One region of the Citricoccus sp. K5 genome, then DNA from elsewhere that is predicted to be linked to it. Evidence: predicted binding sites of a transcription regulator. Region 1 holds the regulator's gene; the other holds the start of a gene.
The links. Region 1 encodes HrcA, which represses chaperone genes, less so after heat shock. Its sites were predicted from a motif close to TTNGCACTCGNNNNNNNCGAGTGCNAA; they were not measured.

Region 1 (8,520 bases):
CACTCCAGGTGGAGCTGTTCCATGGCGGCCTCGTCCACGCACACCACGGAGAGTTCCGCACCCGGATGAACGTGCAGCGTCTCCAGGACGGAACGGGACAGGGCGAGCAGCGCCTCCTCGTCGACCTCAATGCCGGACTCGTTGACGATCTCAATGGCCATCGGTGCGTCCCCCAGCGTTCTCGTAGGCATCCACGATCCGGCTCACGAGGCGGTGGCGGACCACGTCGACGGACTGCAGCCGGATGACGGCGATGTCCTCCACGCCCTCCAGAATGGAGACGGACTGCGCCAGGCCCGAGTTGGTTCCCCGCGGGAGGTCGACCTGGCTGGTGTCGCCGGTGACGACCATGTGAGAGCCGAAGCCGAGGCGGGTCAGGAACATCTTCATCTGCTCGACCGTGGTGTTCTGGGCCTCGTCGAGGATGATGAACGCGTCGTTGAGCGTGCGTCCGCGCATGTAGGCCAGGGGGGCCACCTCAATCGTCCCGTCCGCCATGAGCCGCGGGATGGACTCGGGTTCGACCATGTCATGCAAGGCATCGTAGAGGGGCCGCAGGTACGGGTCGATCTTCTCGCTGAGCGAGCCCGGCAGGTACCCCAACCGCTCCCCCGCCTCGACCGCCGGCCGGGTGAGGATGATCCGGTTGACCTCCTTGGCCTGCAACGCCTGGACCGCCTTGGCCATGGCCAGGTAGGTCTTGCCGGTGCCGGCGGGACCGAGACCGAAGGTGATGGTGTTCTGGTCGATGCTCTCCACATAGTGCTGCTGGTTCGCCGTCTTGGGCCGGATCTTCCGGCCGCGGCTGGAGAGGATCGAGGCAGAGAGCAGTCCGGAGGCCTGGGCCCCTGATCCACCCCGCACCAGACTGGTCACCTGTTCGATGACCTCGGGGGTGATCGAGGTGCCGCGCCGGGCCAGGCCGTGCAGGTCCTCGATTACCTGGCGCGCCTGCTGCACGTCCGGGACGGGGCCCTCCACGTCCAGGTCCTCACCGCGGACGGAGACGGTCAGATCCGGATAGAGGCCGTCGAGGATCCGCAGCAACAGGTCCTGCGGGCCGAAGGTCCGCACCATGGTCTCCGCCGAGGCGAAGGAGATGGTGATGTGGTCACGTTCCGTGGAAAGACTCAAGGGAGGTGCTTCAGCTCCTGGCTGGTGGGACAACTACTGGGACAAAGGGTGGGGCGGGTGGACTACGAGGTCAGTCTACGTCCGCGGCCCGAACCGTCCCAGCAGCTGCTGGAGGACAGCGACGGCGGCCGGACCGGCGGTGGAGGACCGGAGCACGTGGTGCCCCAGCAGCACGGGCCGCCCCCCGGCCTCGACCAGGGCGGCGGTCTCGGCCGGGCTGATGCCGCCCTCGGGGCCGACCACCAGCACGATCCGTTCTACCCGTTCCACGGTCCCGCGGGCCAGAATCCCCGTCTCGGCAACGGCCTCGCCCAGTGACTGCCGCGCGTCCTCGTGCAGGACGAGCACCAGGGAGCCGGGCCCGCAGACCGACGCGACCCCGACGCCGTCGAGCACCTTCTCCGTGCGGGGCACCTGGGTGCGGCGTGCCTGCTTCGCGGCCGAGAGCAGCGCCCCCTCCCACTTGGTCACGGCTTTGGCTGCTTTGTCACCCTTCCACCGCACGATGGACCGTTCGGCCTGCCAGGGGTGCACGGCATCGAGCCCCAGCTCCGTCGCCGTCTGGATGGCCAGCAGGTCCCGGTCGCCCTTGGCGAGGGCCTGGACGAGCACGAGTTCTGGGTTCGGCGCCGGCTCGTCGTGGACGGTCTCGACGGTGACCTCCAGCCGGTCGGGCGCCGCGGAGTGCACGGTGCCGCTCACGCGCCGGCCGGATCCGTCCGCCACGTCCACGCGCTCCCCCGGCGACAGGCGCATGACCTGGACCGCGTGCCGGGCCTCGGCACCCGAGACCACCACGCTGGCCCCCGCCGAGGCGGGGGCCAGCTCGCCGTCACCGACGTAGAAGAGGGGGTTGCTCACAGGTTCTTGAGGTTGTCCCGGAACTTGGAGAACAACCCGCGGTGTTCCGTGGTGCCGTGCACCAGGTCCTCACCGCGCAGACCGGCCAGCTGCTCCAGCAGGGCGCGCTGCTCGTCGTCGAGTCTGGTGGGGGTCTCCACCCGCAGGGTGACCCTGAGATCACCGCGGCCGGAGCTCCGCAACCGGCCGACGCCCAGGCCCTTGAGGGTCTGCACCTCTCCGGACTGGGTGCCGGCCTTCACCGGCACCTCCTTCTCACCGTCGAAGGTGTCCAGCGTGAGCGTGGTCCCCAGGGCGGCGGCGGCCATCGGCACGCTCATCGTGGCCAGCAGGTGATCGCCGTCGCGGACGAACACATCGTGCTGACGCACCTCGATCTCCACGTAGAGATCGGCATTCGGGCCACCGCCGGGACCGGCCTCGCCGCGGCCGGCGAGCTGAATCCGGGTCCCTGTGGCCACACCGGCGGGGATCTTGATGGTCAGTGAGGTGCGCTCACGGATGCGTCCCTGCCCGGAGCACTCGCGGCACGGATCCGGGATGACGGTCCCGAAGCCCTGGCAGGCCGAGCAAGTCTCGGCGGCCATGACGGTGCCGAGGATGGAGCGGACCGGCCGGCGGATGGCGCCCTGACCATTGCAGATGGTGCAGGTCTCCGGATGCGTGCCCGGCTGACTGCAGCTGCCGTCACAGGTGGGGCACACCACGGCGGTGTCCACCTCGAGGGTCTTCTCAGTGCCGAAGACCGCATCACTGAGGTCGAGCTTGGCCGTGATGAGGGCGTCCTGCCCCCGCCGCGCACGGCTGGCGGGACCACCGCCCCTGCCACCACCCATGCCGCCGGAGCCGCCACCGCCGAAGAACGTCTCGAAGATGTCCTGGAAACCACCGAAATCGGCACCGCCGAAGCCGCCGCCCATGCCGCCGGTGCCGTTCTCATGGCCCGTGGCGTCATAGTTGCGGCGCTTCTCCTGATCCGAGAGGACCTCGTAGGCACGCGTGACGTTCTTGAACTCCTCGGAGGCGTCGGGAGCCGGATTCACGTCGGGATGGAGCTTGCGGGCCAACTTGCGATAGGCGCGCTTGATCTCCTCGGCGGAGGCGTCCCGGCCAACGCCGAGCACCTCGTAATGGTCAGCCACGGTCTGCGGTGTTCCTTCCGGTGGTGGGGTGGTGGATGCCGGTCCTGGCCGCTACTGCGACAGGATCCGGGACAGGTATCGGGCGATTGCCCGCACGGCGGTCATGGTGCCCGGGTAGTCCATACGGGTGGGGCCCACGACGCCGAGCTTGGCGCCGGAGCCGGGGCCGTAGCCTGCGGCGACGACGGACGCCTCGGACAGGGATCCGGTGTTCTCGGAGCCGATGCGCACGCTGAGGCCACGCACATCCTGCTCCATCTCGGTCAGCAGGCGCAACAACACGACCTGTTCCTCGAGCGCTTCCAGGATGGGGCCGATCGAGAACGGGAAGTCCCCGGTCGAGCGAGCCAGGTTGGCAGTGCCGGCCATGATGATCCGGTCCTCCCGGCGTGCCGCGAACATCTGGTCCAGCTGGGTGGCGAAGGCCAGGGCAAGATCCCGATCCTCTGCCGGCACCTCGGCCAGGGCGAGCCGGAGACCCTCGGCAGCCTGCACCGGTGTCAGCCCGTCCAGGTAGCGCAGGAACTGCTGCTTCAGCACGGACAGGGACGTCTCGTTGGCCTCGACCTCGAGGCCGAAGGCGCGCTGGTCGACCTGTCCGGTGGACAGGATCACGACGACGAGAGCCCGGCGGGGCGCCAGGAAGACGAACTCGATGTGCCGGATGGTGGACGAGTCCACGTGGGGGTACTGCAGCACGGCCACCTGGTTGGTGAGCTGCGCGAGCAGCCGCACGGTGCGGGCCATCATCTCGTTGAAGTCCCCATTGGCGTCCAGCAGCGTCTGCACCGCGCGCTTCTCGGCGGCGGACAACGGCTTCACCTCGGAGATCTGGTCCACGAAGATCCGGTAGCCCTTGTCCGTGGGGATGCGTCCGGAGGAGGTGTGCGGGGCCACGATGAGCCCCTCCTCCTCGAGGGCCGCCATGTCATTCCGGACGGTGGCCGAGGACACGCCCAATTGGTGACGGTCCACAAGGGCCTTGGAGCCGACGGGCTCGCGGGAGGACACATAGTCCTCCACGATGGCCTGCAGCACCTGCATGCGGCGCGGCTGCTCGCTCATCGGTTCCTCCTGCCTGTCATCCGGCTTAGCACTCGACGCTTTGAAGTGCCAAGTCTAGACCTTGTGTCCAATCGATGTACCACCACTTCCCCGCGACCCTGCGGGTTCCGGCACGGAGCCCGCCCACCGCCGGGCTCGTGCCGACCGCGTGCCGCGCGAGCCGCTGCACGGTTACGCCGGGTCCTCTTGCTAGCGTCGATGCCCGTGGAATGGAACAACTGGGGCCCGGGCACCCTCGACGGCGGCTTCCGCCCGACCGCCCGCACCGTCGAGAAGGTCCCCGCGAACCGGGGCGCCGTCCTGGAGGACACGGAGACCGGATTCACCGGTGCCGTCCTTCGGGTCGAGAAGTCCGGCGGTGTACACCTGGTCGTCCTGGAAGACCGCCGGGGACGCACGAAGTCCTTCCCCTTGGGTTATGGCTTCCTCGTGGACGGTGAGCCCGTCGAGGTGGTGCCCCCCACACCGGGCGGCACCCCCGGTGACTCCCCCGCGAAACCGGCCCGTACGGCGTCGGGTTCCCTGCGCGTGGACAACGCCCGGGCCCGCACGGCGCGGGCCTCCCGCATCTGGGTCGAAGGGCTGCACGACGCCGAGCTCGTGGAGAAGGTCTGGGGTGAGGACCTGCGTCTGGAGGGGATCGTGGTCGAGCCACTGCACGGGGTGGACGACCTGGCAGGCGCCATCAGGGACTTCTCACCCGGTCCGCAGCGCCGGCTCGGCATCCTCGTGGACCACCTCGTGACCGGGTCCAAGGAGGAGAAGATCGCCGTCGAGGCCATGAAGGTCCCCGGGGCGCGCGGCAACGTGCTGATCGTCGGTCATCCCTACGTGGACGTCTGGCAGGTCATCAAGCCCTCCGTCCTGGGCATCGGCGCCTGGCCCGTGGTGCCGAAGGGCCAGGACTGGAAGACGGGCATCCTCGCCGGCCTCGGCTGGCCACACCGGACCAAGGAGGACATCGGCCTGGGCTGGAAGAGGCTGTTGTCCCAGGTGCGGACCTATGCCGACCTGGAGCCGACCCTGCTGGGCCGGGTGGAGGAGGTCATCGATTTCCTGACCGCCGCGGAGCACTGACCGTCCACCGACCTGCAGGGAACTCCCGGAACCCGGCGGTACACTGACGACCGAACGCCACCCATCACCTCCGAACGGAAAGGCCCAGGACGTGTCCCAGCAGGAGCCCGGCAGTCCGCACCGCCCGCGCCCCGGCGCCGCCCCCCGGCGCGATCAGCAGCTGCAGGGGTCACCGGACCAGGCCAAGCCGCTGACGCCGGCCGAGGACCGTCAGTGGGCCACCCTCGCACACTTCGGCGGCTTCCTCGGATGCATCCCCTCCCTGGTGATCTACCTGGTCTTCCGCCACCGGGGTCCGTTCACGGCCCAGGAGGCCAAGGAGGCGCTGAACTTCACGCTGCCGCCCACGGTACTGGCCATCGTGGCGAACCTGCTGGCCCTCATTCCCATCGTCGGCGGCATCTTCGGCATCGTCGCCATGCTCCTGTGGCTGTTCATGACGGTCTCCGGCGTGGCGGCGGGCATCCAGTGCAACAAGGGCCGCCCCTATCGCTACCCGCTGAACCTGCGCCTGATCCAGTAAGCCCGGTCCGGAGCCGGCGCTAGAACCCGGCCAGTCGCCGGACGATCGCGTCGTCCAGCAGCCGGCCCTGCAGGGTGGGCACCACCCGGCCGGCCAGCGCCGCCCGTCCGTCCAGCAGTCCCTCGCCGATCATCGCGGCGATCTCCTGGCGCCCCTGGGCGCCGCCGTCGGGCGCCTGCTCCAGGGCGGCCGTCGGCAGCCCGTCCGAGAGCCGGACGCCCAGCATGACGCGCTCCAGGAACCGCGCCTCGGCGTCGGGTTCCTCCCGGCCGACGGACGGGGAGATCCCGGTGGCCAGTCGCTGCGCATAGGCCGCCGGATGCTTGGCGTTCCAGAACCGGACGCCGGCCACGTGTGAGTGGGCGCCGGGGCCGGCGCCCCACCAGTCCTGGTCACGCCAGTAGGCCACATTGTGCCGGGCCCGGTGGATGCCGCGGTCCTCGGGATCGTGGGCCCAGTTCGAGATCTCGTACCAGCGGTAGCCGGCCTCGGCGAAGAGCCGCTCGGCCAGCAGGTACTTGTCTGCCTGGTCGTCCGGATCCACATCCGGCACGGTCCCCCGCTTCACGGAGGTCCCGAACTTGGTTCCCTCCTCCACGATGAGCGAATAGGCCGAGATGTGGTCCGGTGCCAGGGCCAGTGCCGCCTCGACGGTGGTGCGCCAGTCCTTCAGGGACTCCCCCGGCGTGCCGTAGATCAGGTCCAGGGACACCTCCAGGCCGGCTTCCCGGGCCCAGCCGACGGCGGCCGGGACGTTCTCCTGCCGGTGCGTGCGGTCCAGCGTGGCCAGCACGTGCGGGACGGCGGACTGCATGCCGAAGGAGACCCGGGTGAATCCACCGGCGGCCATCTCCCGCAGGGACTCGAGGGAGACCGAGTCGGGGTTGGCCTCCGAGGTGATCTCCGCGCCGGGCGTGATCCCGAAGACGTCCCGGGCCCTGCCGAGGATACGGACCAGGTCTGCGGCGGGCAGCAGGGTGGGCGTGCCGCCGCCGAAGAAGACGGTCTCCAGCGTGCGCGGGGGGATCTCCGAACCGGCCAGCGCCTGCGCCGCGAAGTCCAGCTCACCGGCCACGGTGTCCGCGTAGGACGACCGGGACGCGCCGGGGCCCAGGTCCTCGGCGGTATAGGTGTTGAAGTCGCAGTAGCCGCACCGGACGGAGCAGAACGGGACGTGCACGTAGAGGCTGAAGGTGCGCGGCTGGCCGGCCTCGGCCGCCTCACGCACCCGGTTCCCCACCGCTGCGGGGAACCGGCCGTCGTCGGGCGCGGGGTCGCCGAGGGGAAGGATCGAAGGCAAGGTGTGTTCGTCCCCGCCCTACTTCTTGGCGCCGGTCTCGGAGCCAGCGCCGTCCGACGACAGCGCGGCGATGAAGGCCTCCTGAGGGACTTCCACGCGGCCGACCATCTTCATGCGCTTCTTGCCCTCCTTCTGCTTCTCCAGCAGCTTGCGCTTACGGGAGATGTCGCCGCCGTAGCACTTGGAGAGCACGTCCTTGCGGATGGCGCGGATGTTCTCGCGGGCGATGATGCGCGAGCCGATGGCCGCCTGGATCGGCACCTCGTACTGCTGGCGCGGGATCAGCTCCTTGAGCTTTCCGGTCATCATCACGCCATAGGCGTAGGCGTTGTCCTTGTGGGTGATGGAGCTGAACGCGTCCACGGTCTCACCCTGGAGCAGGATGTCCACCTTGACCAGGTCGGCGGTCTGCTCGCCGTCGGCCTTCCAGTCCAGCGAGGCATAGCCCTTGGTGCGGGACTTGAGCAGGTCGAAGAAGTCGAAGACGATCTCCGCCAGCGGGATCCAGTAGCGGATCTCCACGCGTTCCTCGGAGAGGTAGTCCATGCCCTTCATCTGGCCGCGCTTGCCCTGGCAGAGCTCCATCACGGAGCCGATGAACTCGCTGGGGACGATGATCGTGGCCGACGCCATGGGCTCGGCGACCTCGTTGATCTTGCCCTCCGGGAACTCGGACGGGTTCGTCACCGTGACGACCGTCTTGTCCTCCTTGGTGACCTCGTAGACCACGTTCGGGGCGGTGGAGATCAGGTCCAGGTTGAACTCGCGCTCCAGGCGCTCACGGATGATCTCCAGGTGCAGCAGGCCGAGGAACCCCACGCGGAACCCGAAGCCGAGGGCCACGGAGGTCTCGGGCTCGTACACCAGGGCGGCGTCGTTGAGCTTGAGCTTGTCCAGGGCATCACGCAGCACGGGATAGTCGGAGCCGTCGATCGGGTACAGCCCGGAGAAGACCATCGGCTTGGGATCCTCATAGCCACCGATCTGTTCCTGCGCCGGATTGCCGGCACCCGTGACCGTGTCACCGACCTTGGACTGGCGGACGTCCTTGACACCGGTGATGAGGTAGCCCACCTCGCCCACGGAGAGACCCTTGGAGGGTTTGGGCTCCGGGGAGGACACGCCGATCTCGAGGAGCTCGTGGGTGGCCCCCGTGGACATCATCCTGATCTTCTCGCGCGGGGACAGCTTGCCGTCCACCACGCGGACATAGGTGACCACGCCCCGGTAGGTGTCATACACGGAGTCGAAGATCATGGCCCGGGCCGGGGCGTCCGGCTTGCCCGTGGGAGCGGGGACAGCCTCCACCACGCGATCGAGCAATTCTTCGACCCCGACGCCGGTCTTACCGGAGACCCGAAGGATGTCCTCCGGCTCGCAACCGATGAGTCCCGCGATCTCCGCGGCATACCGGTCCG
Region 2 (22,639 bases), 620 kb from region 1:
CGGCCAGCTCGGCCGAGCAGCCGAGCCGTTCGGCCACGGGCGCGAGCCGGGTCAGCTCGGCGCGCAGGTGCTCGGAGACGAGTGTCTCCTCGCCGGCCGCGTCCAGGATGATGATGGCGTCCTGGCCGTAGCGGGCGGCCCTCCACTTGTTCTCCTGCACGTGCCACGGCGGCATGGTGGGGATGGTGCCGCCCGCCTCCAGGGTGTCGGAGAAGTCCTGCACCAGGCACTGGGTCAGGGCCGCGATCGAACCCATCTCCTCGAGGGTCGCCACGCCGTCGCACACGCGCATCTCCACGGTGCCCAGTCGCGGCACGGCGCGCACGTCCCAGCGGCACTCCGTGACGTCGTCGATCACACCGGTCTTGGTCAGGTCCGCCACGCACTGCTCGAACCCGGACCACTCACGGAACTGGAACGGCAGCCCGGCCGTGGGCAGCTGCTGGAACATCAGGGTCCGCTGGGACTGGTAACCGGTGTCCACGCCCGCCCAGAAGGGGCTGGATGCGGACAGCGCCAGGAAGTGCGGCACGTAGTTCACGAGCCCGTCCACCACGGGCATGGCCTTGCGCACATCATCCAACCCCACATGCACGTGCACCCCGTAGATCAGCATCTGCCGGCCCCACCACTGCGTCCGGTCGATCATCTTGCCGTAGCGGTCCGCCGGGGTGACCCGCTCCAGGGTCGGCTCCGCGAACGGGTGCGAGCCCTGGCAGTACAGGTCCACACCCATGGGATCGGTGACCTGCCGGACCGTGCGGGCCGAATCGCGCAGCTGGCCGACCCCCTCGGACACCGAGTGGCACACGTCCGTGACGAGCTCCACCGTGTTCAGCAGCAGCTCGGGCTTGACGTGCGGGTGCTCCTGCCCGAGGTGCAGCTCCGCCTGGTCCGCGACTCCGGCCAGCACCTCGTCTGCTACCGGCTTCAGCGTGCCGTCGGTGGCGCCCACCAGCGCCAGCTCCCATTCGAGGCCCAGGGTGGACTGTTCGGACCGTGCGAAGGGAAGGTTCATGGACTCATCCTAGAACTCCAGACCGGGCTCTCTCGGCCAGACAGGCAGGTGAGGAACAAGTGAGGGATGAGCGGGGGGGCGAAGGGCCGGGCAGGGATCCCTACGATGGTCAGGTGAAGACCTCATCCCGCCCGCGCCCGTCCGCCGCTGCTCCCACGGCTGTCCTGACCGCTGTCCTGACCGCTGTCCTGGCTGCGGCACTGACGCTCACCTCCTGCACCACGCCCGCCGGCCCGGACGGCAGCAGCGGGGGCACGACGCCGGCCCCCGGCTCCGGCACGGACGGCACCGGGGGTGCCGGGGGAGCGGGTCAACCAGAACCCAGCGCCCTGGAGCTGGCCCTGGATGGTCCCTCGGCGGACCTGGAGGCGGCCGCGGCTGAAGCCGTGGCCGGAATGGAGACCGCCGAGATGGCCGGGCAGGTCCTGGTCGGCCAGCTTGGGGCGGCGGGGACCGATCCGGCCTCGATCGAGGAGCTGAACCTGGGCGGGATCATCGTCATGGGAGACGCCGTCCCGGTGGCCGCGGACGGCACCCATGGTGTGGAAGCCCTCAAGACGCGACTGGCCGAGACCCAGGAGGCGCTGAGCGCGAACCGGGACTGGACCGGGATCATCAGCGTGGACCAGGAGGGCGGGCTCGTGGCCCGGATCAAGGAGCCGCTGGTGGAGTGGCCCACGCCGATGAGCTACGGAGCCGCAGCCGCCGGGATGGCGGGTGCGGAGGGCGCCGACGGTGAGGACGGTGGCGAGGGCGAGAGCGAGGGCGAGGACACCGCAGCCCAGCTCGCCACCGACGGCCACGCCCTGATGGGCGCCCAGCTGGCGGAGCTGGGTTTCACGCTGGACTTCGCACCGAGCGTGGACGTGACGATCGGCGCGGGCGATCCGGCCATCGGCGCACGGTCGTTCTCCTCCGACCCGGAGACCGTGTCCACGCTCGGCACCGCGGCCACCGCCGGGTTGCTGCACGCCGGGGTGCTGCCCGCGCCGAAGCACTTCCCGGGCCACGGCTCCGTCACGGATGACTCCCACGTGACCGCCCCCGTGCAGGACGCCTCCGTGGCGGACCTGGAGGCCCGTGACTGGCTGCCGTTCCGGGAGCTGCTGGGTGGGGACCAGTACACTCCGATGGTGATGATGGGGCACGTCATCGTGCCCGAGTTGGAGCCGGACGTTCCGTCCTCGGTGTCCGCACCCGCCTATGAGGCCCTGCGTGGCGTGGCGGGCTCGGACGCGGAGCCGTATGCCGGCGTCGTGGTGACCGACGCACTGAACATGGGCGCCCTCGTGGAGCGGTACGGCGCGAACGAGGCCCCGGTCCGGGCGCTGGCGGCCGGCGCCGACCTGCTGCTGATGCCCTCCGATCTGCCGGGGGCCCGGGACGCCCTGGTCGAGGCGGTGGACGCCGGCGAGGTCCCGGCCGAGCGCCTGGAGAAGGCCGCCGAGCGGGTGGTGACCATGCTGATGTGGCGGGATCATCTGGCGCAGGAACTCGAGGAGGCGACGGACGAGGAGAAGCAGCAGGCCGGCGTCGGGACCATGAACGGGACAGAGAACGGGACGGAGAACGGGACGAAGAGCGGGACAGGGGCCGGCCCGGAGCAGGTCTCCCGGGACCTGTCCGCGGCGGCCATCACCGTGGTGGACGGCGCCTGCGGCGCACCGCTGGTGGAGGACTCCCTGCAGGTCACCGGCGGCAACGAGATCGACCGTGCCCGGCTGGCCGAGGCCGCTGAGGCCGCCGGGCTCACGGTGGGCGCCGGCCCCGTGGTGACCCTCGTCGGCAGCGCTCGCGGGTCCGGCCAGGGGGACGTGGTGGTCGCCCTGGACGCGCCGTTCGGCCTGGACCGGTCCTCGGTGCCCGACGGCGGCGCGAAGGTCGCGCTGTACGGCCGCACCCCCGGCGCTTTCGAAGCCTTGGTGGCCGTCCTGACCGGCGAGGCCGAGGCGCCCGGGGCATTGCCCGTCGAGGTGGGGGACTGGCCCGCCGGCACCGGTTGCTGAGTGAGATCTGCATCACTTCCCGACATGTAGCCGCAATAAGCGACGAAGTGCGTGACCTAATCACCTAAGGTTAGGCTTACCAAATGCAGGGGACCGGGGACGAGGATGTCTCCGCCACGCCTGCGCTCGCAGCACTGCACTTCCCAAGGAGTTCCACTCGCATGCAGATCACGAATCGACGCCTCGGCCTGGCCGCCCTGGTGACCACTGCCGCCCTCGCCCTCACCGCCTGCGGTGGCGGTTCTGAAGCCGAGACCACTGACAGCTCGGCCTCCGCCTCCTCGAGCGCCTCGGGCTCGGCCGGCGCCAGCGCTGAAGCGCAGTCCTTCCCGCTGGAGATCGAGGACATGGCCGGCAACCAGGTGACCATCGAGTCCGCCGATTCGATCATCGCCACGGACAACCGCATCTTCCGCACCCTCGAGGACTGGGGCGTGGAACTGTCCGCCGCCCCGCTGGGCCTGATGAACGAGGGTACCGTGGACTACCCGTCCGACGACTCGATCATCGACCTGGGCAGCCATCGCGAGCCCAACATGGAGGGCTTCGTTGAGGCCGAGCCGGACCTGGTCCTGAACGGGCAGCGCTTCTCCGGCCAGACCGAGGCGATCAAGCCGCTGATCGGTGACGCCGCCTTCCTCGACACCAACGTGGTGGAGGGTGAGCCGTTGGAGAGCGAGCTGCGCCGCCAGACCACCCTGCTGGGTGACATCTTCGCCAAGCAGGCTGAGGCCGAGGCCCTGGTCGCCGACTTCGACGCGGCCATCGAAGAGGCCAAGGGTGCCTACGATGCCGAGCAGACCGTCGTCGGGCTCATCGCCACCGGCGGCGACCTCTCCTACGCCGCCCCGTCCACCGGCCGCGCCATCGGCCCGGTGTTCGACATGCTCGGGCTGACCCCCGCGCTGGAGCGTGAGGGCTCCACCAACCACCAGGGTGATGACATCTCCGTGGAGGCCATCGCCGAGGCCAACCCGGACTGGCTCCTGGTCATGGACCGCGACGCCGCCACCTCCTCCTCCGAGGAGGAGGGCTACCAGCCGGCCGCCGAGCTGATCGAGGGCTCCGAGGCGCTGCAGAACGTCACCGCGGTGAAGGAAGGCAACATCGTCTACCTGCCGGAGGACTTCTACGTGCACGAGGACATCCAGAACTACACCACCTTCCTCACCGAGCTCGCCGAGGCCTTCGGCGCCTGATCCTTCCGGGCGTGGCACGAAAACGGCCACGTCAACCAGGAGATCAACACCATTCGGCCCGGATGTGACGGGCGGGCTCAACCGCCCGCCCGGCGCATCCGGGCTGAGCCGTGAAGCGCCGAGGGGTCATCCGACCACCGAGGCACGACGAGGGAACGCCACCTCCGGCTGACCCCGACAGGGACACCAGTGACAGCACCATACGAACACCGGAACCCGGAGGCCCAGACGGCCCCGCTGGGCGCCGACTATCAGACCGTCCATCCCGGGGGCCATGACGGCCTGCCCCCGGAGGCAAGCGGAACCGGCCGCCGGCCGTGGCGCACCGCGGGGCCGCTGCTCATCGGGGTGGTCCTGACCCTGGGCCTGATCGTCGCCTCGCTGTTCGTCGGCGTCTACGACATCGCCACTGCCGAGGGTGGCTGGGAGATGTTCTTCATCACCCGCGTCCCACGGACCATCGCCCTGGTGCTCGCCGGCGCGGCCATGGCCATGTCCGGGCTCGTCATGCAGCTGATGACTCAGAACCGCTTCGTGGAGCCGACCACCACGGGCACCACCGAGTGGGCCGGCCTCGGGCTGCTCGTGACCATGCTGGTGGTCCCCAGTGCCACGATCTTCGACCGCATGCTCGGCTCGATCCTCTTCGCCTTCATCGGCACCATGGTCTTCTTCCTCTTCCTGCAGCGGGTGACGCTGAAGTCCTCGCTGATCGTGCCCATCATCGGCATCATGCTCGGCGCCGTGGTCGGGGCCGTCTCCACCTACCTCGCCCTGCAGACGGACATGCTCCAGCAGCTGGGCATCTGGTTCGCCGGCTCCTTCACCGGGGTGGTGCGCGGCCGGTATGAGCTGCTCTTCATCGTGCTGGCCGTCGGCATTCTCATCTTCCTCCTGGCCGACCGGTTCACCGTGGCCGGCCTCGGCAAGGACATCGCCACCAACGTCGGTTTGAACTACAACATGGTGCTGCTGACCGGCGTCTCCATGATCGCGATCGTCACCGGCGTGGTCACCGTGGTGATCGGTGCCCTGCCCTTCCTCGGGCTGATCGTGCCCAACGTGGTCTCCATGTTCCGCGGGGACAATCTGCGTACCAACCTTCCCTGGGTCTGCCTCGTGGGCATCTGGGTGGTCATGGTGTGCGACATCGTCGGCCGCGTGGTCATCATGCCGTTCGAGGTCCCGGTCTCCCTGATCCTCGGGGTGGTGGGCGCCGTCGTCTTCATCGGTCTGCTCGTCAGGAGGCGCACGCATGTCTGAGAACACCTCCTCCGACGGTCGGATCCTGACCGCACCGGCCACCGGTTCGGTGACTGACCCGGCCGAAGCGCACGGTCCCGCGCCGGCCGAGGCACCGGCCGGCGTCGGGCCCGGGGATTCGGCGCAGCGAAGCCGTCCCCAGCGCCAGTCCGGGCCCTTCGGGGAGCCCAAGCACCGCCGTCGCTACCTCTGGCTGGTGGGCGGGCTACTGGTGCTCGCGGCGCTGGCGACCTACGGCAACCTCGCGTGGGACAACCCCATGCCACCCGGATCCGAGGGATTCTGGATCATCGCGAAGCTGCGCGTGGAGTCGATCGTGGTGATGCTGGTGGTCGCCGTGTGCCAGGCCGTGGCGACGGTGAGCTTCCAGACCGCCACGAACAACCGCATCATCACCCCCTCGATCATGGGCTTCGAGTCCCTGTACACGGTGGTGCAGACCGCCGCCGTGTTCTTCTTCGGTGTGGCCGGTGTGACCATGGTGGTCGGGCTGCCGCAGTTCTTCCTGCAGGCCGGGCTCATGGTGGTCTTCGCCGTGCTGCTGTACTCGTGGCTGCTGTCCGGGCGCTTCGGCAACATGCACATCATGCTGCTGGTGGGCGTGGTGCTCGGCGGTGGGCTGGGCGCGCTGTCCACGTTCATGCAGCGCGTGCTGGATCCCAACGAGTTCGACGTGCTGACCGCACGGCTGTTCGGCAACATCTCCAACGCCCAGACCGAGTACCTGCCGTACGCCATCCCGATCGTGGTGGTGTGCGCGGCCGTGCTATTCATCCGGGCGCGGCGGCTGAACGTGATGTCGCTGGGCCAGGACGCCACCAACAACCTGGGGCTGAACCACAAGCGCGAGACCATGATCGTGCTGACCCTGGTGGCCATCCTCATGGCCATGACCACCTCCCTCGTGGGGCCGATGACGTTCCTCGGCTTCCTCGTGGCGACGCTGGCCTACCAGTTCACGGACACCTACGACCACCGGCTCATCCTGCCCGTGGCCGTGCTGATCGGCTACACGATCCTGTCCGTGGCCTACTTCGTCCTCCGGAACATCTTCTACGCGGAAGGCGCCGTGACCATCATCATCGAGCTGGTCGGCGGCCTCGTGTTCCTCATTGTCATCATGCGAAAGGGCCGACTGTGATCACACTCGACGGCGTTCAGAAGAGCTACGGCGACGAGACCCAGATCGGGCCCGTCAGCGTGGAACTGCCCCAGGGCGGGATCACTGCATTGGTGGGCCCCAACGGTGCCGGCAAGTCCACCATCCTCACCATGATCGGGCGGCTGCTCAAGGTGGATGCCGGGCAGATCCAGGTGGCCGGGCAGGACATCGTCAACGCCCCGTCCAAGGCCGTGGCCAAGATCCTGTCCATCCTGCGCCAGGAGAACCACTTCGTGACCCGGCTGACCGTGCGGCAGCTGGTGGGCTTCGGGCGGTTCCCCTATTCCAAGGGCCGGCTGACGGCGGAGGACGAGAAGTACATCTCCGAGGCCATCGACTTCCTCAACCTGGACAAGCTGGAGAACCGCTACCTGGATCAGCTCTCCGGCGGCCAGCGCCAGCGCGCCTACGTTGCCATGGTGTTGGCGCAGAACACCGACTACGTGCTGCTGGACGAGCCGCTGAACAACCTGGACATGCAGCACTCCGTCCAGATGATGAAGCAGCTGCGCCGCGCTGCTGACGAGCTGGGCCGCACCGTGGTGATCGTGCTGCATGACATCAACTTCGCCTCCCGCTATGCCGACTGGATCCTCGCCATGAACGACGGCAAGGTCACCGAGTTCGGCACCCCGGAACAGATCATCACGGACGAGGTGCTCACGCGGGTGTTCTCCACGCCGGTGCGCGTGATCGAGGGGCCCGAGAGCCGCCTGGCTGTCTACTACTGATCCCCTCCGATTCCGTGGGTGGTCAGTTATCGTGGCGGTCGCAGGGCAGACCGGCGCACCAACTGACCACCCAGTGGGCCTGGAGGAGACCTCGGGCGGTGAGTGGTCAGTTGCCGTGGCGGTCACGGGGCGTTTCGGCACGCAACCTGACCACTCATGATGCGGTGGAGCCCCGTCTTCGCCGCACTCACGACTCCATAGCTCAGTACTCCACTGCTGTCCGGTTACGTCCGTGCGTCCACATTTCGTTCCGCGTGATCAGCGTGAAACGCGGCGGCTCATCAGGCTGGCTTCATGCCCCCTCAGAAGCGACCTCTGCCGGACCAGATCCCGTCAATCTTCTCGACGCAGCAGGTGCTCGCCGAGGGCTTGAAAGCACAGCACCTGCGGCATCCCGATCTTGAGGTGGTCAGCCGAGGCATCCGTCGGCGGTCATCCATCCCGCGCGATGACCTGGCGCACCTCGCGGCGTTGCAGGATATCCACGGCATGGGCGTGTTCACCCACGAGACTGCCGCGGCTGTCTGGGGGATGTGGCTGCCCCCGTGGTGCAAGCCCTTCGACCCGGTCCACGTGGCCAAGGCTCGTGAAGCCGGACCGCGACCTCGCCGCAAACGGGTCCAAGGTCATCTGCTCCCCACGGACGCCGTCATCCAGCGCGTCACGGGTGTTCGTGTGACCGAGCCAGCCTGGACGTGGGTGCAACTCGCTGGAACGGACCTGAGCCTGGAGCATCTCGTGGCTGCGGGAGACAGCCTCCTGCAAAGCAGCGACGGACCGACGGCCGAGCGCGAGCCGGGTATGCATCCGCTGTCGTCGATCCAGAACATCAAGGATGTCATCACCAAACGGACGAAGGTGAAGGGGATCAGACGTGCGCGGCAGGCAGTGGAATTGCTGCGGGAGGGCGCGGACTCACCACAGGAGAGCCGGCTGCGGATCCGGATCGTCGACGCCGGATTCCCCGAGCCCGTGGTCAACCCGGAGGTTGTCCTGTCCACCGGAGAGCGGGTCCCTCCGGATCTGGTGTGGGAAGACGTCAAGATCTGTGTCCAGTACGAGGGAGACCACCATCGCAGTGACGCAAAGCAGTGGGACCGGGACATCCAACGTGATCGGAGGATGCAGTTCGACGGGTGGATCGTCCTGAGGGTGACGAAGCAGGTCTTCACCCCTGGAGGCTGGGACGCCTTCGTCAGGGATCTGCGGCGGTCATTCGCCTCGCGCGAGCTCGGGCAGTGAGCCTCTGCGCACCACAGTCCCCGTGGGTGGTCAGATCCTGTGGCGGATGGCCGGTGATAGGCCACGGTAAGTGACCACTCAGCGTGGGGTGTCACGCAGAGGATCGACGACCACGGCCACGCGGTCCTCGCCGATGCGAGTCAGCACCAGGGTCGCGTGGCGGCTCGCGCCCTTGCCGCCCTTGCCGCCCTTGCCGCCTTTGCCCTGGCCGGACATCAGCAGCCGCCGCAGCTCCTCGGGCGTGACATCCACGCCGCGCTTCTTGATGTCCAGCCGCCCCACGCCGGTCTCCTTGACCCAGCGCCGCAGGCCCTTGACCTTGTACGGCATGACCTCCAGGACTCGGTAACCCGTCGCGAAGGGAGTCTCCACGGCATCATCCGCGCAGAAGTACGCGATGTGCTCGTCCAGCAGCCGCCCGCCCACGGCGGTGAACTCCCGGTCGATCAGGTCCGCGACGAGCCCGGCGCGGATCACAGCCGGATCGGGTTCATACAGGAAGCCGGTGAGTCCCTCCGCCCCGGCCACGGGAACGGTGGGGGAGTCTCCGAAGTCGGCGGCGGAGGACAGCTCAGCCGGAGACCTGCCACCCTCAGCGCCCGACGCCGGCCCCGCGCCTCCCGCTGCCGGCCCGCCGTCACCGCCGGTCGCCACAGAGCCGCCACCCAAGACCAGCGCCGACCGGCGGACTCCCGGGCGGGCCAGCGCGTTGAACCACAGCACCGCCTCGGTCAGGGACCCGTCCACGGACACCCACTGTGCCTCGCAACCGGCCGGCACGGAGTCGTGCGGCAACGCCGGCCCGAGCTTCACGCCCATGGGCGCCCCGGTGTCCGCCAGCCGTTCCACGAAGGACAGGGGAGGGGAGAAGGCCTCGGGGTCGAAGACCCGGGAGGAGCCGGACGAGGACACCACGCGTCGGGCCGGGTCGAGCCAGAACCCCTCGGGTCGTGCGCTGGTGACGGCCGCACCGTCCCCACCGGACCCGGCCAGCGCCGCCAGCCACTCCTCGGCGTCGGCGCAGACCACGGACGCATTCGGGAACGGCATGAGGTTGATCGTCGCGGCGGCCGCCACCGTCTCGTCCCGCTCCACGGCGGTGACCTCCAGGTCGAGTGCGGCCAGGGCCATGGAATCGGCGCCGATCCCGCAGCCCAGGTCGGCCACGGAACCCACGCCGGCGGCAGCAAAACGCCCGGCGTGCAACGCGGCCACATTCATCCGCGTGGCCTGCTCCAGACCGGCCCGCGTGAAGACCATGTGCCCGGCGAACGGCCCGAACTTGGCCGCGGCCTTCGAACGGAACTTCAACTGGGTCAGCACGGCCGAGACCAGCTCCGGTGCATGCCCCTCGCCCCGCAGGCGAGTCGACAGTGTCAGTGCCTCAGACTCCCGGTAGCCCTCCAGCGAGTTCAGCAACGACCACCCCTCCGGTGTCAGCACGGGCATGAGCACCGTCTCCTCCTGCGTGGAGTCCGTTGCGGAGGCGCGTGCCGGACCGCCTGGAGCGGGGTGGGTGGAGTGAGGGTCATGCGAGGAGGAAGCCACGGATCCACGGTACCGGCAGGCCCCGCCCGGCAGTCCACATGTCCACCCGCCGCCGCGGGCCCACCGGTAGGCTGGAACCATGCCTGACCGTCCCGCCTCGCGCCCTCCGTTGCCTCACTCTGCGCGCCCGGACCAGGACCGGCCGGATCTGGACCATGACGGGGACGGTGAGCCGCGCTTCGACTTCTTCGGTCGCTTCGAGGACGAGCACCGGGACACGAAGCACCGGCAGGACGGGTACGACGACGGCCCCCACCATTTCGGTGACCTCGCCTCGGGTGCGGGCCGGGCCGACGTCGGGCGTGATTCCCGCGCCTCCCTGCAGGCGGCGACCGCACCCCTGTGGTGCAAGATCCTGCTGTACGCGTCCATGGCCGTCGGCGTGGTGGCGGCACTGCTGCTGATCGTCACCGTGATCGCCCAGGTCTTCGTGGCCGGGACCTTCACGCTCGGCGGCGGGGACATGCTCTCCGACTCCGAGGCGGCGGATGCCATCCGCCGGGACGTGGTCTGGGTTCCCCTCGCCGGACCGCTCATCGTGCTCGGTGCCGCGTTCGCGGGACTGTGCGTGGCCGCCGTCGGGATCTTCCGGGCCCGCCGGAACGCCTGACCGTCTCGTGTGGCGGACTCCATGGTCAGCCGACCACGCTCCTGTCCACGACGTCGCTCTCTGGCACTCACCTTGACCGAGTGCTAAACCCGGCCTAGAGTCATTTCTGGCACTCCGGGGCACCGGGTGCTAAGCCTGAAGGACCTGCCATCCGGCTCCCGCGACGACGGTTGGCCAGCCTCCGGCGCACAACACCATCCATAGACGCTGGCTGCCCGCACGCTCGGGTGGCCCACCCAAAAGAAGGAGAGTACAGACGTGTCTGTCTCTATCAAGCCCCTTGAGGATCGTATTGTTGTCCGTCCGCTGGAAGCCGAGCAGACCACCGCTTCCGGCCTGGTGATCCCGGACACCGCCAAGGAGAAGCCGCAGGAGGGCCAGGTCGTGGCCGTCGGCGCCGGCCGCATCGATGACAAGGGCAACCGCATCCCGGTCGACGTGGCCGAGGGCGACGTGGTCCTGTACTCCAAGTACGGCGGCACCGAGGTCAAGGTCGGCGGCGAGGAGTACCTCGTGCTCTCCGCCCGCGACGTGCTGGCCATCGTCACCAAGTGACTCTTCGCCGGACCCGAGCGTCCGGCTGACGCGCCCAGGCCCGGCCAGGCACCTGAGCCGGCCGGGCCTGCGGGCGTCCCGCGCCGCCGTCGTCCGTGGTGGTTCTGAACCGAACCAGCGCACGACGCCGGCCGCGCACCTTGAGCTTTTCCCCGCAGTTTTCATTGGAATTCGCAGATTTCCTCTACGAAAGGAGCTTCGTTCATGGCGAAGCAGCTTGCTTTCAACGATGAGGCCCGCCGCGCACTGCAGGCCGGTATCGACAAGTTGGCCAACACCGTCAAGGTCACGCTCGGCCCCAAGGGCCGCAACGTGGTCCTCGACAAGTCCTGGGGCGCCCCGACCATCACCAACGATGGCGTGACGATTGCCCGTGACATCGAGCTGGATGACCCGTACGAGAACATGGGCGCCCAGCTGGCCAAGGAAGTGGCCACCAAGACGAACGACGTGGCCGGCGACGGCACCACCACCGCCACCGTGCTGGCCCAGGCCCTCGTGAACGAGGGTATGCGCCAGGTGGCCGCCGGTGCCGCCCCGAACGAGATCAAGCGCGGCATCGAGGCGGCTGTGGCCGCCATCGACACGCGTCTGGGCGAGAACGCCGTGGATGTCTCCGGCAACCAGGTGGCCGCCGTGGCCGCCATCTCCGCCCAGTCGGACGAGATCGGCGAGCTGCTGGCCCGCGCGTTCGACACCGTCGGCACGGACGGCGTCATCACCATCGAGGAGTCCTCGACCACCTCCACCGAGCTGGTCATCACCGAGGGCATGCAGTTCGACAAGGGCTACCTGTCCCCGTACATGGTGACCGACGCCGAGCGCCAGGAAGCCGTCCTGGAGAACCCCTACATCCTGCTGAACTCCGGCAAGATCTCCAACGTGCAGGAGTTCCTGCCGCTGCTGGAGAAGGTCCTCCAGGCCAACAAGCCGCTGTTCATCATCGCCGAGGACGTAGAGGGCGAGGCCCTGTCCACGCTGGTGGTCAACAAGATCCGCGGCACCCTGAACGTCGTGGCCGTCAAGGCCCCCGGCTTCGGTGATCGCCGCAAGGCCATGATGCAGGACATCGCCACCCTCACCGGTGCGCAGGTCGTCTCCCCGGACCTCGGCATGAAGCTGGACCAGGTCGGCCTCGAGGTGCTCGGTTCCGCCCGCCGCGTGACCGTCACCAAGGACAACACCACCATCGTCGAGGGCGCAGGCTCCGCCGATGAGGTGGCCGGCCGCGTCTCGCAGATCCGCTCCGAGATCGAGAACACCGATTCGGACTGGGACCGCGAGAAGTTGCAGGAGCGCCTGGCCAAGCTGGCCGGCGGTGTGGGCGTCATCAAGGTCGGCGCCGCCACCGAGGTGGAGCTGAAGGAAGCCAAGCACCGCATCGAGGACGCCGTGTCCTCCACGCGTGCGGCGCTCGAGGAGGGCATCGTGGCCGGCGGCGGTACCGCGCTGATCAACGCCCTGACCGCCCTGGATGAGGACGAGGCCATCAAGGCCCTGTCCGGTGACGCCGTCTCCGGCGTCGGCATCGTCCGCCGGGCTCTGGTCGAGCCGCTGCGCTGGATCGCCCAGAACGCCGGCGAGGACGGCTACGTCGTCACTTCGCGCGTCGCGGAGCTGGAGCCGAACTTCGGCTTCAACGCCAAGACCGGCGAGTACGGCGACCTGCTGGCCGCCGGTGTCATCGACCCGGTCAAGGTCACCCGCTCCGCTCTGCTCAACGCCGCGTCCATCGCCGCGCTGGTGCTGACCACCGAGACCCTGGTGGCGGACAAGGTGGCTGACGAGGACGAGAAGTAACCTCGAGTCCCGCCTGAGGTCCAACGCAGAGGGGCCCCGGCATGCATCGCGCATGCCGGGGCCCCTCTGTGTTGTCCGGCCGCCTCGCGGCAGCCGGAGCCGGCTCGGGCGTCAGGTGGCGTCAATGGACGCGGCTCCCTGCGGGGTTGTGGCCTCGAAGATCTGACCATTGGCCGGGAAGCCCGGCACTGCGCTGGGCTTCGCGTATCCGGTGGCCCAGCGATGGCTGAGCCGCTGGTCGTCGATCTCCACTCCGGTCCAGTGCATCGGCAGGCCGGCAGCGGTCTCCGGGTGGGGCCGATCCATGAGCTGGACGTGGAGGTGCGGCTCGGAGGTGTTCCCGGTGTTGCCGACCTGCCCGAGCTGTTGCCCGGTGTCCACGCGGTCGCCGGCGCGGATCACTGCAGAGCCCTGCCGCAGATGCGCGTACGCCGCATAGGTGCCATCGCCGTGTTGGACGATCACCCGGTTGCCCAGGATGTTCCGGGCCCCACCGAGGACGCGGAGGAAACCCTCCAGGGTCAGCATCCAGATCAGGGTGGGCCAGGAGTCGCGGGCCCGGTGGTCCCGCACCTGGCCGGTCACGTGGACCACCGTTCCGGGGGCCATGGCGAAGACCGGCGCCCCGTAGCTCGGGAAGTCCTCGGGTTTGCGCCCGCGGAGGGACCAGCCCAGGGATGGGACTGTGTCCGTGGCCTCGTCCGCGGCTTCTTGGACGAGGTCCACGGCATACATCTGCCCGTGGGCACGCACCCCGTGGCTGGGGACTTTCGAACCTGGGCTGTTGCAGGCGATCCACCGGCCGCGCACGGGAACATGCACGGTGACCGGCTTCGGCCGTTGCGCCGGTGGACGCACGCAGAACAGCAGCAGGGGAACCACCATGCACACCAGGGCCCACAGGCGGGGGACCGGCGCCACGGACATCACCACCACCATGAGGATGAAGAGCCGGACCCACCAGGTCTGCCATCGGGCGATAGCCCGTCGGAACGTGCCGCCGCCCCCCGGAGTGCTGGTCGGCATCAGGTCTGGTCAGACGCGGTTCTCTGCGGACTCATGAGTTCCACAGTAACGGCCGTAGACGTCCGGCCCACAGCGACCACCGGGTCACTCAGGCGCGGGACGACTCGCTCTCGCGCTCCGCACCGGTGCCGGCGCCGCCGTCGTCATTGGTCTCCAGCGGGGCCTCATCATCGGCGAGCAGGTTGCCGCCGGTGCGGGACGCGTTGTACTTCTCCTCATCCAGGATGCCCTCCTGCTTGGACACCAGCGCGGGCACGAGCGCCTGACCCACCACGTTCACGCCGGTGCGCCCCATGTCCACGATCGGGTCCACGGCGAGCAGGAGCCCGACGCCGGCCAGCGGCAGTCCCAGCGTGGAGAGGGTGAGCGTGAGCATCACGACGCCGCCGGTGGTGCCCGCGGTGGCCGCGGAGCCCAGCACGGAGACGAGGATGATCAGCAGGTAGTCGCTCCAGGCCAGGTCGATGCCGAAGAACTGGGCCACGAACATCGCGGCGATGGCCGGGTAGATCGCGGCGCAGCCGTCCATCTTGGTGGTGGCGCCGAGGGGGACGGCGAAGGAGGCGTAGCCGCGGGGGACGCCGAAGTTCCGCTCGGCCACGCGCTGGGTCACCGGCAGGGTGCCGATGGAGGAGCGGGAGACGAAGCCCATCTGGAAGGCCGGCCACATACCCGTGAAGTACTGGCGGATGGACAGCCCGTGGAACTTCGCGAGCAGCGGGTAGACGACGAGCAGCACGATCGCCAGGCCCACGTAGATGGCGGCCACGAACTTGGCCAGCGTGCCCATGGTGTCCCAGCCGTAGGACGCCACGGCATTGCCGATCAGGCCGACGGTGCCGATCGGGGCGATGCGGATGATCCACCACAGCACCTTCTGGATGACCTCCAGCATCGAGGCGGAGAAGTCCAGGAACGGCTTGGCCTTCTCGCCGAGCTTCAGGGCGGCCACGCCCACGGCGATCGAGATGACCAGCACCTGCAGCACGTTGAAGCTGACGGAGGTGGACAGCGAGCCGTCCTCGCCGGCGGTGGTGCTGGCCGAGAGCCCCAGGAAGTTGGACGGGATCAGCCCCTGCAGGAAGGCCCACCAACTGCCGGTATTGCCCTCGTACTCCGGCGGCGCGGACTGTCCGGTGCCGACACCTGGCTGCATGACGGCGCCGAGGACGATGCCGATGACCACGGCGATCAGCGAGGTGATGGCGAACCAGAGCAGCGTCTTGGCGGCCAGCCGGGCAGCGTTGGTCACCTTGGCCAGGTTGGCTATCGAGGCGACCACGGCGAAGAACACCAGCGGCACGACGGCGGCGCGCAACAGAGAGATGTAGCTGGAGCCGAGCACCTCCAGGGTGGTGCCGAGGCCGTTCGGGGTGTCCGCCGTGTGCCCGGTGGAACGGGCCGTGAGGCCCAGGACCAGGCCGAGGACCAGGGCGGCGAGGATCTGCACGCCGAAATTGGTCATCCAGCCGGGCAGGCGCCGGGTGGGCGACGGCTGGACAGGTTGGCTTGCGCTGGAGGTTGCTGGAGTACTCACCGGCCTAGCGTAGACCTCCTATACCACGTCTGTGGAGGTACGTGTCTTCATGTGACGCGGCTGTGACGACGGCGACAGGTGCCGAGCTGGTGCGGATGGAGCCACCTCGTCACCGTCTCATTCGACGAAGGTGAGCGGACGCGGCGAGGGTACCCTCGAGGCATGACCAGCACCCTTGACCGGCCGCCCTCGCGCCGGGCCTCTCGGCGGAAGAAGCCGCGGCGCGGGGTGCTATCCGTGCTGGGAAGGCTGTTCATCATCCTCGGCATCCTGGTGGGTCTGTACGGCGTCTACGAGCTGTTCATCACGGATGTCATCGCCGAGTCGGACCGGACCGAGGTCGCCACGCAGTGGCGCGCCGAGCAGGCCCCGGTGGATGACGGCATCGGCGCGGAGTACCGGGACGACTTCCCGGTGGTCGAGGGCGATGGCACCCTGGGCATGCTGCACGTGCCCAGCTGGGGGGACGACTTCGAGGTCCCGATCGGCTCCGGCGACGGCGCGGACGTGCTGGACGCCGGCCAGGTGGGCCACTATGACGCCACCCAGCCGATCGGTGCCATGGGCAACGCCGGACTCGCCGGCCACCGGACCACTCACGGCAAGCCCCTGCGCGAGGTCCACCACCTGGAGCAGGGCCACGAGATCGTGGTCGAGTCCGCGGACCACTGGTTCGTCTACAAGGTGGTGGCCAAGGACATCGTCAAGCCGCACCAGTCCGAGGTGCTGGATCCCATCCCGCCGTTCGAGGGCGCCACCCAGGGCCGTTACCTCACCCTGACCACGTGCGATCCCATCTTCGGCATCACCGACCGCTACATCGTCTGGGCCGAGGCCGACTACTGGACCCCGAAGAGCGAAGGCCTGCCGCCGGCCCTGGCCTCCTGAGCGGAAACGGGCCGGGCCTGTGGGGTTTCTGTGGCACGGCTCACCGCCGGAATACGAGGGACGGTCCGGGGCGTTGCACGAGCCACTACTTCGAACAGTCCGTTCACTGCTGGCGGGCCTAGACTGGGCCCAACCCCGCTGACTGAAAGGCCCCTCGCCCGTGAGTGCACAGATTCCCGGTCCCTCGGTAGACCCGGTGGCCACCGCCGCCGATCCCTTCGGATTCGTCGGCCTGACCTATGACGACGTCCTCCTGCTCCCGAACATGACCGATGTCATTCCGGCCGAGGCGGACACCTCCACCCGCCTGACCAAGCGCATCACCCTGACGACCCCCATCGTCTCGGCTGCCATGGACACCGTCACGGAGGCCCCGCTGGCCATCTCCCTGGCCCGGCAGGGCGGGATGGGCATCATCCACCGCAACCTGTCCATCGAGGACCAGGCCGCCCACGTGGACCGCGTCAAGCGCTCCGAATCCGGCATGATCTCCGACCCCCTCACCGTGGGTCCGGAGGCCACCCTGGCCGAGCTGGATGACCTCTGTGCCCGCTACCGCGTCTCCGGCCTGCCCGTGGTGGATGCGGACAACACGCTGCTGGGCATCATCACGAACCGGGACATCCGCTTCATCCCCGACGCCGAGTTCGACCACCGCACCGTGGCCTCCGCCATGACCAGGATGCCTCTCATCACCGCACGGGTCGGCATCTCCCGAGAGGACACCGTCCGCCTGCTCTCCGAGCACCGGATCGAGAAGCTCCCGCTGGTGGACGGCAACAACAAGCTCCAGGGCCTGATCACGGTCAAGGACTTCGACAAGGCCGAGCAGTACCCGGAGGCCACGAAGGACGAGGAAGGGCGACTGCGCGTCGGCGGCGCCGTCGGCTTCTTCGGTGACGGCTACGAGCGGGCCATGGCGCTCGTGGAGGCCGGCGCGGACGTGCTCGTGGTGGACACCGCCAACGGCCACACGCAAGGCGTGCTGGACATGATCGCCCGCCTGAAGAAGGACCCGGCCTCAGCGCACGTGGACGTCATCGGCGGCCAGGCCGCCACCTATGCCGGTGCCAAGGCGATCGTCGACGCCGGCGCGGACGCCGTCAAGGTGGGCGTGGGCCCGGGGTCGATCTGCACCACCCGCGTGGTGGCCGGCGTCGGGGTCCCGCAGATCACCGCCATCTACGAGGCGGCCAAGGCCACCATCCCCGCCGGCGTACCCCTGATCGCCGACGGCGGCCTGCAGCATTCCGGTGACATCGGCAAGGCGCTGGTCGCCGGTGCCGATTCCGTGATGCTCGGCTCGCTGTTGGCCGGCACCGCCGAATCCCCGGGTGATCTGGTGTTCTACAACGGCAAGCAGTTCAAGGCGTACCGCGGCATGGGCTCCCTGGGTGCCATGCAGACCCGCAACGGCCAGCGTTCCTTCTCCAAGGACCGCTACTTCCAGGCCGATGTGCCGAGCGAGGACAAGCTGATCCCCGAGGGCATTGAGGGCCAGGTGCCCTACCGGGGCCCGCTGTCCGCCGTGGTGCACCAGCTCGTCGGCGGTCTGCGCCAGACCATGTTCTACACGGGTGCCTCCACCATCGGAGACCTCAAGCAGAACGGTCGCTTCGTGCGCATCACCCCGGCCGGGCTGAAGGAGTCGCACCCGCACGACATCATGATGACGGTGGAGGCGCCGAACTACCGCACGCGCTGACCCCTCCAGACACACCGTAGACCCCTGCGGGGACCCCGTCAGCTCAGCCCGTCGAGGATCCTCCGGGCCGCCTCGCGGAGCACCAGGGCTGCCTCCCGTTCGCGGGCGGCGGTCAGGGAGGCCGCGCGGAAGGACACGGAGAGCCCGTCCAGGGGGCGCTCGGCCGGCGTCGTGTCCGGCATGGGGACGGCCACGCAGGCGATCTCGGGACTATTCTGGCCGTCTTCACGGGCGTAACCGCGTTCCCGGGTCACCTGCAGGATGCGCCGCAGTTCCACCGGGTCGGTCACGGTGGCGTCGGTGAGCCGGGCCAGTGGGGGGACCAGCCGGGACCCCGGGTCCTCTACTGCGCTGAGGACGGCCTGGCCGATCGCGGTGGCGTGGGCGGGCAGCCGGCGGCCCACGCGCGGCGCGGACCGTTCACGCCCGGGCGCCTCCCACGTGGCGAGGTAGACGATGTCTCCGCCGTCGAGGCGGCCGAAGTTCACCGTGGCACTCAATTCCTTGCCGACCTCGGCCAGTATGGGCCGGACTGCGGTGAGAGTGGCATCCGCGTCCAGATAGGTGGTGCCCGCCAACAGGGCACGGATGCCGATGCTGTACTCGGTGTTCAGCGCGTCGGTCCGGACCCACCCTGCGTCCACGAGCGTGCGGAGCAGGGCGTAGACGCTGCTGCGCGGGGCGCCCATGCGTTCGCAGAGGTCTCGGATGGTCACGGGAGCGTTGCCCCGCTCGGCCAGCAGTTCCAGGACCTCGATGGTCCGGGCGGCGGACTTGACCTCCCGCACCCCGTGGAGGGCGCCGTGGGGTGGGCCGGGCGGACCGGAGGGCGGCAGATGCGCGTGCTGGGATGACGTGTGCTGTGTGGTCAACGTCGCCCTCCTTCCGCTGGTGGGCTCATCCTAGGCTCAGCACCGTGCTCAACGGCGCGGACCCACCCTCACCTTGACGGCGTGAACCGGGCAGCCGGCCTCGAGCAGCACCCGCTGAGAGGTGGAGCCGAGGAAGAGCTTGCCCACGGGGGAGCGGCGGCGCAGCCCGATGACGATCATGGCCGTGTCCTCCTGGTAGGACGCATCGATGAGTGCGTCCCCGAAATCTGCGTCGGTGGGCAGCTCGCTGACGGACAGGCCGACCCCGTGCTCCTGCGCATACCGCACCACCTCGGGATCCGGGGTGGCAGCGGAAGCCGGCGGGCCGGCGTCGTTCCCCGTCTGTTGCGCCGGTGCTGCCTGCTCCGGAAGGAGCACGACGCCGGCCCCGCGCAGCGCCGCTTCATCGATCGCCGCGTAGGTGGCGGCCTGGGACTCGGGGGTGGCGGTGAAGCCGACGACGATGTTCACGAAGAACCTCCGGGGTGACGAGAACGGCTGCGGTTCGGACAGGTGGTGGCGGGCGAGGAGCGTCAGCTGATCGGGGTGACCAGCGTGCCGTCCGCCAGGTACTGGCGCAGGTTGGACAGGACCAGCTCCGCCATGTCCGACCGGGTCTCACGGGTGCCGCTGCCCACGTGGGGCAGGAGCACCACGGTGTCCAGCCCGAACAGGGACTCGGGGACCTGCGGCTCCTGGGCGTAGACGTCCAGTCCGGCACCGGCGATGCTGCCCTCGGTCAGGGCCGTCACGAGGGCACTCTCATCCACCACGGTGCCGCGGGCGATGTTGATGAGGTACCCCTGCGGGCCGAGCGCGGCGAGCTCGGCTGCGCCGACGATCCCCACGCTGTCCGGCCCGCCGGAGGCCGCAATGACGAGAACGTCTACGGCCTCCGCCAGCTCGCGCGCGGAGGCATGGTAGGTGTAGCCGGACTCCGGGCGTTCGTTGCGGTTGTGGTAGTGGATCCGGCAACCGAAGGCTTCCAGCCGCTGCGCGATGGCGGTGCCGATGCGGCCCAGTCCGAGGATGCCCACGGTGCGTCCGCTGGCGCGTGCGGTCAGGGGGAATCCCTCGCCGGCGGCCCACCGGCCGTCGCGGACGAAGCGGTCCGAGGCGGAGACCTGTCGCAGCGTGTCCAGGTAGAGGGCGAGGGCGGTGTCCGCCACGCAGTCGTTGAGCACATCCGGGGTGTTGCTCACGGGGATGCCTCGCTCGGCGGCCTGGGCCACATCGGTGGCGTCGTAGCCGACGCCGAAGTTGATGATGGCCTCCAGGGCGGGGAGGGAGCGCATGAGCTCTGCGTCCACGCCGATGCGGCCGGAGCACACGGCGATCCGGATGCCGTCGGCCTGCTCGGCGAGGAACGCGGCCCGCTCCGCCGGGTCGGTCGGCAGCACCAGGGCGTCGAACTCCTCGTCGAGGGCCCGGGCCACCTGCGGGTTCACGGGACCGACGCGCAGGATGTGCTGGGCGGTGGCGGCGGTGGGAGCCGTGGCGGCAACGCCGGCGGCGGAGGTGTGAGTGGTCATGCCCTGACCCTAGGAACGTGGTCCAGCCCGCGTCCAACACGTAGAACGCATTGATCAATACCCCGAGGGCATGATTGACCCGTCAACCGCGGAATCTCGCGGCTCTCCGGGCGGTGCGGGGGCAGAGCGGGCGGCTTCTCCGGGAACTCGGCGCCGTGGGGCGTCAGATCGACCGGTCAGAGGCCTTGACTCGCCGTGATGGGCATCACAGGCTTGTGCCTAGTCCGCATCGGACGTCTACATCTGTAGACCGCAGATGCCCCGCATTCGCTCGCCGTACACCTCACTCCCGCCATTCGCACCCGTTCCACCGTTTCGAAGGAAGACCATCATGCGTGAACACACCACCGTGACACCCCGCACCGTGAGCACCCGTACCGCCGGCGTCCGGCGAAACCGTCGCCTGCCGCTGGCCGCCCTGGCCGTGGCCATGGGCTCCGGTCTGGTCCTGAGCGGCTGCGGCGTGGCCAACTCGGAGGATGCCGCCGGCGGCTCGGGCGAAGGGGGCACGCCGGAGACCCTCCGCGTGGTCCTCCAGCAGGAGCCCCCCACGCTTGAACCGTGCGAGGCGAACCTGACCAGCACCGGCGTGGTGGACCGTTCCACCATCACCGAGCCGCTCCTGGAGCGGAACCCCACCTCCGGAGAGCTCGAGCCCAAGCTGGCCACCGAATGGTCCTCGGAGGACGAGACCACGTGGACGTTCACCCTCCGCGAGGGCGTGACGTTCCACGACGGCTCCGAGTTCACCGCCGAGGACGCCGCCCACACCATCGAGCGGGCCGTGAACTCGGACCTCGGCTGCAACGTGGAGGGCTACGTCTTCGGTGACGACGACCTCGAGGTCGAGGTCGTGGACGACACCACCCTGGAGGTCACCACCGCGCAGGCAGACCCCATCCTCCCGTTGCGCCTGTCCTTCCTCGAGATCGTCCCGGCGGAGACCTCGGACACGGAGAAGGTGCGCGAGCCGATCGGCACCGGCCCCTATCAGCTGGACGCATGGAACGCCGGCCAGAGCATCGATGTCTCGGCCTATGCGGAGTACTGGGGCGAGGCTCCGGCCTTCCCGACGGCGCAGTACCAGTGGCGCGAGGAGTCCTCCGTCCGGGCCGCCATGATCACCTCCGGTGAGGCCGAGATCGCCACGGGCCTGAGCCCGGAGGACCAGATCGGCGACCTGGGCGTGCCGTACCCGAACAATGAGACGATCGCGCTGCGCATGCATGCCGAATCGGAGCCGTTCAACGACATCCGGATCCGCCAGGCCGTCAACTTCGCGATCGACAAGGAGGGCATCGTCTCCAGCCTCTACGGGGACCGGGACACGGTGGCCGCCCAGCTGGTGCCGGAAGGCGTGGTCGGTCACAACGAGTCCCTGGAGGGCTGGCCGTATGACCCGGACGAGGCCAAGAAGCTGGTCGAGGAGGCCAAGGCGGACGGGGTGGACACCTCCGCCCCGATCAGCCTGATCGTGCGCTCGGCGCAGTTCCCGCGGGTCGAGGAACTGGGCCAGGTCCTGCAGGAGCAGCTCAGCCAGGCCGGCCTGAACGTCAATCTCAAGATGATGGAGACCAGCCAGCACCTGACGTACCAGGTCCGTCCGTTCGTGGAGGACGAGGGAGCCATCCTGCACCTGACCCAGCACGGAAACCAGGCCGGTGACGCCGCCTTCACCGTGGACCAGTACATGCTCTCCGACGGCGCCCAGAGCGCCTTCGGCACCGACGAGTTCGACCAGATGATCACGGAGGCCGGCCAGCAGAGCGGTGAGGACCGGGCCGCGGCCTACGAGGAGGTCTTCAAGTACCAGAACGAGGAAGTCGTGCAGTTCGCCCATCTCGCCCACCAGACGGGCATGCTCGGCATCGCGGAGTCGGTGAGCTACGAGCCGAACTCCTCCTCGGGCGACGAGCTGCGCCTGGCCGAGGTCACCCCGGCCGGC

Region 2: groES (co-chaperone GroES) is a predicted target of HrcA. The motif match lies at 10,840-10,866, and genes of this name have one in related genera.

Annotation. Positions count from the first base shown of each region.
Region 1 is NZ_LR732817.1:1,498,471-1,506,990, forward strand. It holds gene ybeY (rRNA maturation RNase YbeY) at 1-161, opposite strand, end outside; gene BOSE125_RS06720 (PhoH family protein) at 151-1,134, opposite strand; gene BOSE125_RS06725 (16S rRNA (uracil(1498)-N(3))-methyltransferase) at 1,210-1,995, opposite strand; gene dnaJ (molecular chaperone DnaJ) at 1,992-3,137, opposite strand; gene hrcA (heat-inducible transcriptional repressor HrcA) at 3,189-4,202, opposite strand; gene BOSE125_RS06740 (DUF3097 family protein) at 4,407-5,279, shown strand; gene BOSE125_RS06745 (DUF4870 domain-containing protein) at 5,371-5,802, shown strand; gene hemW (radical SAM family heme chaperone HemW) at 5,822-7,102, opposite strand; gene lepA (translation elongation factor 4) at 7,121-8,520, opposite strand, start outside.
Region 2 is NZ_LR732817.1:2,107,294-2,129,932, reverse strand. It holds gene BOSE125_RS09415 (glutamate--cysteine ligase) at 1-1,018, opposite strand, end outside; gene BOSE125_RS09410 (glycoside hydrolase family 3 N-terminal domain-containing protein) at 1,132-3,024, shown strand; gene BOSE125_RS09405 (siderophore ABC transporter substrate-binding protein) at 3,186-4,223, shown strand; gene BOSE125_RS09400 (ABC transporter permease) at 4,506-5,486, shown strand; gene BOSE125_RS09395 (iron chelate uptake ABC transporter family permease subunit) at 5,479-6,627, shown strand; gene BOSE125_RS09390 (ABC transporter ATP-binding protein) at 6,624-7,379, shown strand; gene BOSE125_RS09385 (hypothetical protein) at 7,674-8,621, shown strand; gene BOSE125_RS09380 (class I SAM-dependent methyltransferase) at 8,700-10,070, opposite strand; gene BOSE125_RS09375 (hypothetical protein) at 10,249-10,779, shown strand; gene groES (co-chaperone GroES) at 11,038-11,334, shown strand; gene groL (chaperonin GroEL) at 11,539-13,134, shown strand; gene BOSE125_RS09360 (M23 family metallopeptidase) at 13,246-14,160, opposite strand; gene BOSE125_RS09355 (dicarboxylate/amino acid:cation symporter) at 14,249-15,625, opposite strand; gene BOSE125_RS09350 (class E sortase) at 15,860-16,585, shown strand; gene guaB (IMP dehydrogenase) at 16,746-18,290, shown strand; gene BOSE125_RS09340 (IclR family transcriptional regulator) at 18,329-19,162, opposite strand; gene BOSE125_RS09335 (universal stress protein) at 19,211-19,633, opposite strand; gene BOSE125_RS09330 (2-hydroxyacid dehydrogenase) at 19,696-20,694, opposite strand; gene BOSE125_RS09325 (ABC transporter substrate-binding protein) at 21,026-22,639, shown strand, end outside.